Sphaerotilus microaerophilus: one gene and its partners. The protein of the gene in region 1 interacts with the protein of each later gene in a pairwise test. Links are inferred from orthologs where the notes say so. Each region holds a gene or a part of one and is shown on either strand. Other genes may lie near its edges. The genes, in order: ileS, NGK70_RS16975 and NGK70_RS08810.

Region 1 (3,641 bases):
AGGAGCGCTTCTACACCGACCTGTACCTCTGGGAGCTGTTCCGCTTCGGTGGAGCCGCCTTCCTGGACGTCGGGCGCGCCTGGGGTGGCGCCGATGCCGGCGCCTCCACCTCGTCCAGCTCATCGAGCACCGGCTGGCTCGGCAACCTCGGCGCCGGCCTGCGCATCGTCAGCACCCGCACCGCCTTCAGCAACGTGCTGCACGTGGACCTGGCCTTCCCCGTCAACGCCGGCCCGGACGTGAAGAAGGTGCAATTCCTGATCAAGTCGCGGGCGAGTTTCTGACGCGGGAGCGTCGGAACTCGCCCGCTGGTCAGGCCGTCAGGCCACCGTGCGCAACTCGCCGCTGCCCTGCAGATTGCTCACACACCGCCCGCAGATCGTCGGGTGCGCGGTATCGGCGCCCACGTCATCGCGGTAGTGCCAGCAGCGCTCGCACTTGACCGCGGTGGAGGGCGACACCGTGACCTTCAGCTCGTCGCCGTCCACCACGGTCACCGCGGAGGTGATGGTGACGAACTTGAGGTCGTCGCCCAGGCTGCGCAGCAGTGCGGCGTCGTCGGCGCCGGCGGTGATGGTCAGCGTGGCCTGCAGGGACGCGCCCACCGCACCGGTGCCGCGCAACGCCTCGATCTCCTTGTTGGCCGTGTCGCGGATCGCGCGGATGCGCGCCCACTTGGCCAGCAGGGCCTCGTTGGGGGTGGCGAAGGGCCAGTAGGTCTCGGTGAAGATCGAGCCGCTGGACTTCTCACGTGCAAAGGTGGCCCAGGCCTCCTCGGCGGTGAAGCTGAGGAAGGGCGCCATCCAGCGCAGCATGGCGTGCGTGATCTGCCACAGCGCGGTCTGGGCGCTGCGGCGCGCCAGGCTCTTGGGGGCAGTCGTGTAGAGGCGGTCCTTGAGCACGTCGAGGTAGAAGGCGCCGAGGTCTTCCGAGCAGTAGACCTGCAGCCTGCTCACCACCGGGTGGAACTCGTAGGCGTCGAAGTGCTTCAGGATCTCGGCCTGCAGCTCGGCGGCTCGTGCCAGGGCGTAACGGTCGATCTCCAGCAGCTGTGTGGCGGGCACCGCGTCGGTGTCAGGGTTGAAGTCCGAGGTGTTGGCCAGCAGGAAGCGCAGGGTGTTGCGGATGCGGCGGTAGGCGTCGATCACGCGGGCGAGGATCTTGTCGTCGCCGGCGATGTCGCCGGAGTAGTCGCTCGCGGCCACCCACAGGCGGATGATCTCGGCGCCGAGCTTCTTGGAGACGTCCTGCGGGTCGATGCCGTTGCCCAGGCTCTTGCTCATCTTGCGACCCTGGCTGTCCACGGTGAAGCCGTGGGTCAGCAGGCCCTTGTAGGGTGCGCGGCCGTACAGCGCGCAGCCCAGCAGCAGCGAGGAGTGGAACCAGCCGCGGTGCTGGTCGTGGCCTTCGAGGTAGAGGTCGGCCTCCGGGCCCTGGGCGTGGAAGGCGCCGTTGGGGTAGGCATGGGCGTGGCTGCCGCGCAGCACGTGCTGGAAGGTCGAGCCGGAGTCGAACCAGACTTCCAGGATGTCGCTGCTCTTGGTGTAGTGCGGGGCGTCCGCGCTGCCCAGGATCTCTTCGACCGTCACGCGGCTCCAGGCCTCGATGCCGCCTTGCTGCACGATGTCGGCGGCCTGGTCGAGGATCTCCATCGTGCGTGGATGCAGCTCGCCCGAATCCTTGTGCAGGAAGAAGGGCAGCGGCACGCCCCAGGAGCGCTGGCGCGAGATGCACCAGTCGGGCCGGTTGGCGATCATGTCGCGCAGGCGGGCCTGGCCGTTCTCGGGGTAGAAGCCGGTGTGGTCGATGGCGGCCAGTGCCATCTGGCGCAGCGTCTGCGGTGCCTTGTCCTTGGTGAAGACGCCCTCGCCCTCGTCCATGCGCACGAACCACTGCGCCGCGGCGCGGTAGATCACCGGCGTCTTGTGGCGCCAGCAGTGCGGGTAGCTGTGGGTGATCGCCTGGGTAGCCATCAGGCGGCCGTGCGCGCGCAGCGTCTCGATGATGACCGGGCAGGCCTTCCAGATGTGCTGGCCGCCGAAGAGCGGCAGCTCGGCGGCGTAGACGCCGTTGCCCAGCACCGGGTTGAGGATCTGGTCGTACTTCAGGCCGTGGGCGACGCAGGAATTGAAGTCGTCCACGCCATAGGCGGGCGCCGAGTGCACGACGCCGGTGCCGTCGGCATCGCTGACGTAGTCGGCCAGGTAGAGCGGTGACAGGCGCCTGTAGCTGTACTCGTTGCCGCTGTCAGGCAAGTCGTACAGCGGATGGCGGAAGACCTGGCCGCGCAGGGCCTCGCCCTTGGCGGTGGCCAGCACGTGGCCTTCCAGGCCGAATCGCTCCAGGCACTTCTCGACCAGGCTGGCGCCCAGCAGCAGCACGCCCTTGGGCGTGTCGACCAGTGCGTACTCCAGCTCGGGGTGGGCGTTGAGCGCCTGGTTGGCGGGGAGGGTCCAGGCGGTGGTGGTCCAGATGATGGCGAAGGCGGTCTTGCCCGCCGGCAGCGCGTCCAGGCCGAAGGCCTTGGCCAGGCCGGCCGCATCGTTCGACTCGAAGGCCACGTCCAGCGTGTCGCTCTTCTTGTCGGCGTATTCGATCTCGAACTCGGCCAGCGAGGAGCCGCAGTCGAAGCACCAGCAGACGGGCTTCAAGCCGCGGTAGACGAAGCCGCGCTCGATCACGCGCTTGAAGGCGCGGATCTGGCCGGCCTCGTTGGCCGGGTCCATCGTGCGGTAGGGGCGCTCCCAGTCGCCCAGCACGCCCAGGCGCTTGAAGTCGCCGCGTTGCAGCTCGATCTGCTCGGTGGCGTAGGCGCGGCTTTTCGCCTGCATCTCGTCGCGGCTCAGGTTGCGGCCGTGCTTCTTCTCGATCGCGTTCTCGATCGGCAGGCCGTGGCAATCCCAGCCGGGGATGTACTGCGCGTCGAAGCCGGCGAGCTGGCGGCTCTTGACGATCATGTCCTTGAGGACCTTGTTGACCGCGTGGCCCATGTGGATCTGGCCGTTGGCGTAGGGCGGGCCGTCGTGCAGTACGAACAGCGGCGCGCCCTTGCGCGCCTCGCGCAGGCGCATGTAGAGGCCGCCGTCGTTCCAGTCCTTCACCCAGCCCGGCTCGCGCTTGGGCAGGTCGCCGCGCATCGGAAAGGGGGTGTCGGGCATGTTCAGGGTGCCGCGGTACTTGCTGTCGGCGCTGGCGTCGGCGTCACGCTTGGGGGAGGTCTTGTCGTTCATGAGGGCTTCGCAGCACAGAGGCTGCGCTCATCGCGGGGTACGCGGAAATCGGGGCGCCCGGGGCGGCGCAGGGTCGGCCATCCGGGGGCGAGGAGTGGGCACGGGCGGGCGGTGAGCGGGGCGCGCAAGGGCAGCGCGCCGCCGGCTGACCGGTCAGCCGGGTCAGCGAATTCGGTCGCGGGTGGTCTGGCGCCGTGTCGCGTTGGGGCAGGCCGCGCCACCGCACGCGCGCAGGCGGTGGGGGTGCAGGGTCGGCGCAGGCGGCAGCATGGTGTGCAGATTCTAACGAGGCAGACCGTGCGCCTCGATCTCGACCAGCAGGTCGGCGCGGCAGACATCGGCCTGCACGAAGATCGCCCCGCGCAGCGCCGGGCTGTCGGCGCCGAGGGCGGCGGCCAGGTCCTCGCGCAC
Region 2 (2,975 bases), 810 kb from region 1 along the record:
GGTGATCAGCACCTGGTAGACGGACGACACGCCCATCAGCGTCAGGCCGTTGCGCAGCACGCCGACGACGATGGCGCCCACCAGCGAGCCGAGCACCACGCCACGGCCGCCGAACAGGCTGGTGCCGCCGAGCACGACCGCGGTGATGGCGTCAAGGTTCTCGGTCTGCCCGGCATTCGGGTCGCCCACCTCGGTGCGTGCCACCAGCAGTAGCGAGGCGATGCCGTAGAACAGGCCAGCCAGTACGTACACGCCCAGCAGCACACGGTCGGTCGGGATGCCGACCAGGCGGGTGGCCTCGGGGTTGTTGCCCACCGCGTAGACGTGGCGCCCCGACGCCGTCTCGCGCAGCCAGAACCAGCAGCCCAGGTAGAGCGCGATCATCAGGATCGTGCCGAAGCTGATCGGCGTGTGGCCGATGTCGAAGGTGCCGCCCAGCCAGGTCATCAGCGGGGGCACGCCGGAGACGGTCTGGGCGGACGAATAGAGTTGCGTGATCGCGAAGGCGATGTTCATCGTGCCCAGCGTCACGATGAAGGGCGGCAGCTTGATGCGCGTGACCAGCAGGCCGTTGATCAGCCCGAAGCCCGCCGTCACCGCGATGCCGCAGAGGATGGCCAGCGGCGCGGGCATGCCCAGATCGACCGCGAACTTGGTCATCACGATGCTGCCCAGCGCCATCACCATGCCGCAGGACAGGTCGATGCCGGCGGTCAGGATGACCAGCGTCTGGCCGATGGCGATCACGCCCACCACCATGACCTGCTGCAGGATCAGCGCGAAGTTGGCGCCGCTGAAGAAGTTGTCGGTCGTCAGGCCGAAGACGATGCAGGCGGCCACCAGGGCGATGAAGGGCCCGAGCTGGCTGATCGGCGGCAGCTTGTCTTTGAAAGTGGTCACGGCGGTCCTCTGCGGAAGGAAAGAAAAAAGGCACCCGCCCAGGGTCGGGCCAACGGCCCGCGTTGCCTGGGGGAGCGCCTTCAGCGCCTGGCGTCAGGAACCGGGCAGCGCACTGCCCGGTGGCCGGGCTGGCTTACTTGTTGCCCCAGCACAGGCTGGTGCCGGTCTTGACGTCCTTGCTCTCGACGCCCGCAACGGCCTTGGCAGCGATCAGCGTCACGCCGGTGTCGACGTAGCCGCTGGCCTTCTTGCCACCCTTGGCGTAGTCGACGCCCGCGGCCACGCCCATGGCGGCCATCTTCAGCGGGTACTGCTGGCTGGTCGCGGCGATCACGCCCTTGCCGACGTTGGCCACGCCTTCGCAGCCGCCATCGACCGAGACGATCAGCACGTCCTTCTCCTTGCCGGCCTTCTTCAGCGCGTTGTAGGCGCCGGCGGCGGCGGGCTCATTGATGGTGTAGACGATGTTGATGCCAGGGTCCTTCTGCAAGCAATTCTCCATCGCGGTCTGGCCCTTCGCCTGGTTGCCGTCGGTGTCGGCGGCGCAGACGGTTTCGGCGGTGCTGGACAGCTCGTTGCTCTTGGCGTCGTTGGCCTTCAGGCCGAAGCCGCTCATGAAGCCGTTGTGGCGCTGCGCGCCCACCGGGTGGCCGGGGAACAGGTCCAGCATCGCGATCTTGGCGGGCTTGCCGGCGGTCGCGGCCTTGGCGTACTGGCCGATCAGGATGCCGGCCTTGTAGTTGTCGGTGGCGAACAGGGCGTCGGCGCCGTCGAAGGGGCTGTCCAGCGCGATCACCTGCACGCCCTTGGCCTGGGCCTTCTTCACCGCCGGGATGATGGCGTCGCCCGAGGAGGTGATCAGGATGGTCTTGGCGCCGGCGGTGACCATGTTCTCGATCGCGGTGATCTGCGCGCCGGTGTCGCCGTCCTTCTTGCCCGAGGCGGTCATCAGCTTGGCGCCGAGCTTCTTGGCCTCGGCCTGGGCACCTTCCTTCATCTTGACGAAGAAGGGGTTGGTCTCGGTCTTGGTGATCAGGCCGATCACCGGCTGGTCGGCGGCGATGGCGGCCGTGCCGAAGGTGGCGATGGCGGCGGCGATGCTCAGGGTGCTCAGGCGCTTCATGGTGTCTCCGTGGGATCGAGGCGGCAGTGGTCTGCCGGCCCGGGACAAGGTGTGTGGATGGGAGCTTGGGAGGGGGACTGGGGTCGTTCGGGAGGACCAGGAGGTTTCCTTTCGACCCTGGACGGCATCTTAGGCAGGCTCTTCATTTAAATCAATCACATTGATTTAGTGATTTCCCCTAGGTCCGGGAGAACCCGGATGTGCCACGATCAGCGCACCTGTTCTGTACTTGCGTCTGGCTGATCGGTACGTTTCGTCCGATAACACACGCTTCGGTCATACAGATCGACCGGGATGGGTCTTCAATTAAATCCAGCGCATGTATCAAGTCATGGTGCTGGCGTTCTCTCAAGGTGCTGCCATGTCCGACAAGTCCCCGATCGTCGTCTGCGGTGAATCGCTGCTCGACGTGTTCCAGAACGGTGAGACCCCGACCGGTCTCACGCTCGATGCCGTCGTGGGTGGCTCGCCGCTCAATGTGGCGATGGGCGTGGCCCGGCTGGGCCACCCGGCGCTGTTCTTCGGCGGCCTGTCGCGCGACTTCCTGGGCGAGCGCATCGAGCGCAGCCTCCGTGCCGAGGGCATCTCGATGGACGCGGTGCTGCACTGCGATGCCCCCACCACGCTGAGCCTGGTCGGCCTGGACGCCCAGGGGGTGCCGAGCTACCGCTTCTACGGGCATGGCGGGGCCGATCGCCAGCTGAGGCCCGAGCACCTCGACCGCCTGCCTGCCGAGGTCGCGGCCTTCCACTTCGGCTCCTACGCCTGCGTGGTGGAGCCCATCGCTGCCACCATCGAGGCGCTGGTGGAGCAGCGCCGCCACCGCAGCGTCATCGCCTATGACCCCAACGTGCGCCTGAACGTCGAGCCCGACCTGGCCATCTGGCGCCAGCGCGTCGACTGGATGGCCTCGCGCAGCCACTTGCTCAAGCTCAGCGACGAGGACTTCGAG
Region 3 (3,073 bases), 2.8 Mb from region 1 along the record:
CCGTCGTCGCTGCGCTCGATCACGCGCCAGACGCCGGCGAACACCGACTCCTGGATCTGCACCCGCGGCAGGGCGTGGGCCTGGCCGGGGGCCCCCGGCTCGGCCAGCACCTGGGCGCTGACTTCGCCCTCGCCCAGCACCTGGTGGATCAGCGCCAGGTCGTCGGCGCCCAGGACTTCCAGGCGCACGGGCTCGACCGCCTGCCCGGCCAGCAGCGCCTGCAGGCGCGCGTGCACCTCGTGCAGGGCGCGCAGCGCCGGGCCGTGGCCGGCGAAGGCCTCGGGCTCGGGCAGCGGGGGCGGCTGGAAGGTGGCCATGCCCTGCGGCAGGCTGAGGTAGTCCAGGCCTTCGTCTTCGGACTGGCTGCCGGCGCCGAGGGCGACCACCGGGATGGGGAAGGACTTCGGATCGTACGGGAGGCTCATGCGGGGCTCCGGAAGGGATTCGGTCTGCGGAACTCAGGACTCAGTGGCAGGCAGCGCCGGCATCGGCATTCGCCGAGACGACCGGGATGCCGACGGTGGGGGCCCGGCTGATCGGGGCCTCCAGCGCCTCGCCGACCTTGGCCACGTACTCGGTCCAGTCGTGCATGCCGGGCAGGACGGTAACGTAGGCACCGTCGCGCAGGAAGACCAGCGCGGGCCAGCGGTTGCTGCCGAAGCGGCGGGCGATCTCGGTCTCGTGCTCACGGTCGACCACGCCGACGGCGAAGCGGCCCGGGTGGGCGGCCTGCAACTCGGGTAGCACGACGGCCACGTCCAGCGCCTCGGGGAAGCGCACCGGGTCGCCGCTGAGGAAGAGCACGCGGTCACCCGCCTCGGCGAGGAAGGCGTCGAGCGTCTCGGGCGTGATCCAGCGGGCGCCGAACTGCTGGACCAGGCGCTGCTGCAGGGGGTGGGCGGTGTCGTAGCTCATGGGGTGTCTCGGGCAGGGTGGAGTGGCGCTGAGGGCGTCAGCTGCGCGGCGCGGCGCCGGTGAGCGCAGCGAGTTGGTCGGCGCTCATCATCGAAGGCAGGTCAAAGGCCGCCTCGGTGTCGGCAGCGGTGGCGGTGTTGCCGGCCATCACGGCGTCGAGCAGGTCGAGGGTGGCATCGACTTCAGCGGCGCGCTCGGGCGTGATCGCCTCGCGGGCGCCGTCGAGGAAGACCAGCAGCCAGTCACCGGCGGCCGGCTCGTCGACCAGCGCGGTGTTGACGAGGCGGACTTCTCCACGCCCTTGCACCAGCGCGTGGCCGGGCCGGGTCTCGATGACCTGCATGGGGATGCCGATGCACATGGACTGGCTCCCCTCAGGTGGTCGACGCGGCCGCGGCCGGCGTGCCGTCCGGGTGGTTGCCCGGCAGGGTCATCAGGAAGCGTTCGTCGCCGACGCGGCAGGCCAGCCCGGCGTCCGGGCGGCCGGATTCGTAGGCCGCCAGGCCCAGGGTCGGCAGGGTCACGGCCTCCGAGTGGTCGGGCGGGGCTTGGCGGGTGCGGGGCTCGGCGCCCCAGGCGCGCAGCCGGTCCACGCCCAGCGCCAGGGCGTCTTCCATCGCCAGCTTGACGCTCTCGCGCAGGCTGCCGCCGTAGTCCTCCAGCTCCTCGGGCTGGCAGCCGATCAGCAGCACCTGCTCGGGGTAGTGGCCGGTGAGCTGGGCCAGCATCAGCACCTCCTGGAAGCCGGTCTGGTGCAGGCTCATCTTCTTGGCGCCGAGGAACTTGGGCACTTCCTCGTTCTCGACGATCTTGAGCGTGCCGGGCGGCAGGCCGTAGTCCACCGCGTCGAAGATGATGAGCCGCTGCGCGGCCTGCACGTGGTGGATGAGGTACAGGCCCTGGGTGCCGCCGTCGATCAGCTGCACGTTGGGCGCCAGGTCCCAGCGCTGCTGCAGGGCCTCGACGCAGCGCACGCCGAAGCCCTCGTCGGCCCAGAGCACGTTGCCGATGCCGAGCACGACGATGGCGTCTTCCGGATCTTCCAGCAGGGTGTCACGGGTAGGGTGACAGGTGCTTTCGGGCGTGGAGGCAGTCATGGCGTGGATCAGGAGGAACCGCCGGGGCGGAAAAGGAGGGTGTCAGACGCGCAGTTCGCGCGCCGACACCGGGAGGATAGGGGCCGATGGGTGGCTGAACGGCGCAGGGCCTGCCAGTGGTGCCAGCTGTCCCAGCGGGACTGCTGCTCAAGCCAGAAGCCGGCGTCCACCCCGAAGGCCAGTGCGCAGCGGATCGCGGTGTCCGGCGACATCGCGCGCTGGCCCTGCACCAGCTCGTTGACGCGCCGGCGCGAGATGCCCAGCAGGCGGGCGGCGGCGCTCTGGTTGATCGCCAGTGGCGTGAGCACCAGGTGGTCCAGCAGGCGGCCCGGGTGGATCGGCCGGCGCAGCGGCACGCCACGCGGCACATGAAGCCCCTCCACCCAAGCAACCGCCGCGGAACCGGCTCCGCCGGTCCGCTGGCGGTGCCCCCCAGAACCCGGAGGGTTCCCTCCAGGAACGGGGGACGCGCCGAAGGCGCTTCGGGGGGGATTCATGTCACCTCTTGAAGGTGCGGTAGCCGGAGATCATGGTGGACACCATGCTCTGGCGGCCCATGATGTCCTCGCGGATCGCGGCGTAGACGTGCAGCGTCACGAAGATCACCATGCCCCACATGCCCATGCGGTGCCAGGTGTGCAGGTTCTGGCTGTTGTGGTCGAACAGGGTGATCACCCAGCCGAACATCACCTCCTGCCACGATCCCATCTGCGCGCCTTCGCCGTACATCGCGAAGCCGGTGCAGACCATGAAGACCGAGAACAGGAAGAAGCCGAAGAACATCGCCAGGCGCGCCATCGGGTTGTGGCCCACGTACTGGCTGGGCTGCGGGATCAGGAAGGCGTACCACTTCAGCATCGTGATCACCTCGCGCCAGTAGGCCGGCGTGAAGATGGGCAGCACGAACAGCTCATGCGCGTGGTGGTTGCCCACGATGGCCCAGTAGATGCGCCCCAGCAGGCCCACCGCGAACACATAGGCCGCACTGAAGTGGGCGAAGCGGATGTAGCCCATCAGGTAGTGCTCGCTGGCCTCGCCGGGCATCGTCGGCAGCGGCGCGC

What was found.
Region 2: the proteins of ileS (region 1) and NGK70_RS16975 interact in binary tests that used the Escherichia coli proteins (3 or more experiments, as listed by UniProt). The link is inferred for Sphaerotilus microaerophilus from one-to-one orthologs.
Region 3: the proteins of ileS (region 1) and NGK70_RS08810 interact in binary tests that used the Escherichia coli proteins (3 or more experiments, as listed by UniProt). The link is inferred for Sphaerotilus microaerophilus from one-to-one orthologs.

Annotation. Positions count from the first base shown.
Region 1 is NZ_AP025730.1:4,797,357-4,800,997, forward strand. Bases 121-3,610 are described here. They hold ileS (isoleucine--tRNA ligase), read right to left. Parts: upstream 3,231-3,610; coding sequence 321-3,230; downstream 121-320. Other genes in these bases: NGK70_RS20475 (BamA/TamA family outer membrane protein), read left to right, coding at 121-284; NGK70_RS20485 (chorismate transformation FkbO/Hyg5 family protein), read right to left, coding at 3,513-3,610. Also shown: more of NGK70_RS20475, read left to right, coding at 1-120; more of NGK70_RS20485, read right to left, coding at 3,611-3,641. UniProt on the Escherichia coli protein: Catalyzes the attachment of isoleucine to tRNA(Ile). As IleRS can inadvertently accommodate and process structurally similar amino acids such as valine, to avoid such errors it has two additional distinct tRNA(Ile)-dependent editing activities.
Region 2 is NZ_AP025730.1:3,987,000-3,989,974, reverse strand. The notes cover bases 29-2,852. They hold NGK70_RS16975 (sugar ABC transporter substrate-binding protein), read right to left. Parts: upstream 2,024-2,852; coding sequence 1,034-2,023; downstream 29-1,033. Other genes in these bases: NGK70_RS16970 (carbohydrate kinase family protein), read left to right, coding at 2,385-2,852; NGK70_RS16980 (ABC transporter permease), read right to left, coding at 29-900. In the rest of the region: more of NGK70_RS16980, read right to left, coding at 1-28; more of NGK70_RS16970, read left to right, coding at 2,853-2,975. UniProt on the Escherichia coli protein: Part of the ABC transporter complex RbsABC involved in ribose import. Binds ribose. Also serves as the primary chemoreceptor for chemotaxis.
Region 3 is NZ_AP025730.1:1,997,891-2,000,963, forward strand. What follows is about bases 152-3,073. They hold NGK70_RS08810 (HyaD/HybD family hydrogenase maturation endopeptidase), read right to left. Parts: upstream 2,013-3,073; coding sequence 1,290-2,012; downstream 152-1,289. Other genes in these bases: NGK70_RS08795 (hydrogenase expression/formation protein), read right to left, coding at 152-425; NGK70_RS08800 (thioredoxin domain-containing protein), read right to left, coding at 466-915; NGK70_RS08805 (HypC/HybG/HupF family hydrogenase formation chaperone), read right to left, coding at 953-1,276; NGK70_RS08815 (HigA family addiction module antitoxin), read right to left, coding at 2,021-2,395; cybH (Ni/Fe-hydrogenase, b-type cytochrome subunit), read right to left, coding at 2,511-3,073. Outside these bases: more of NGK70_RS08795, read right to left, coding at 1-151.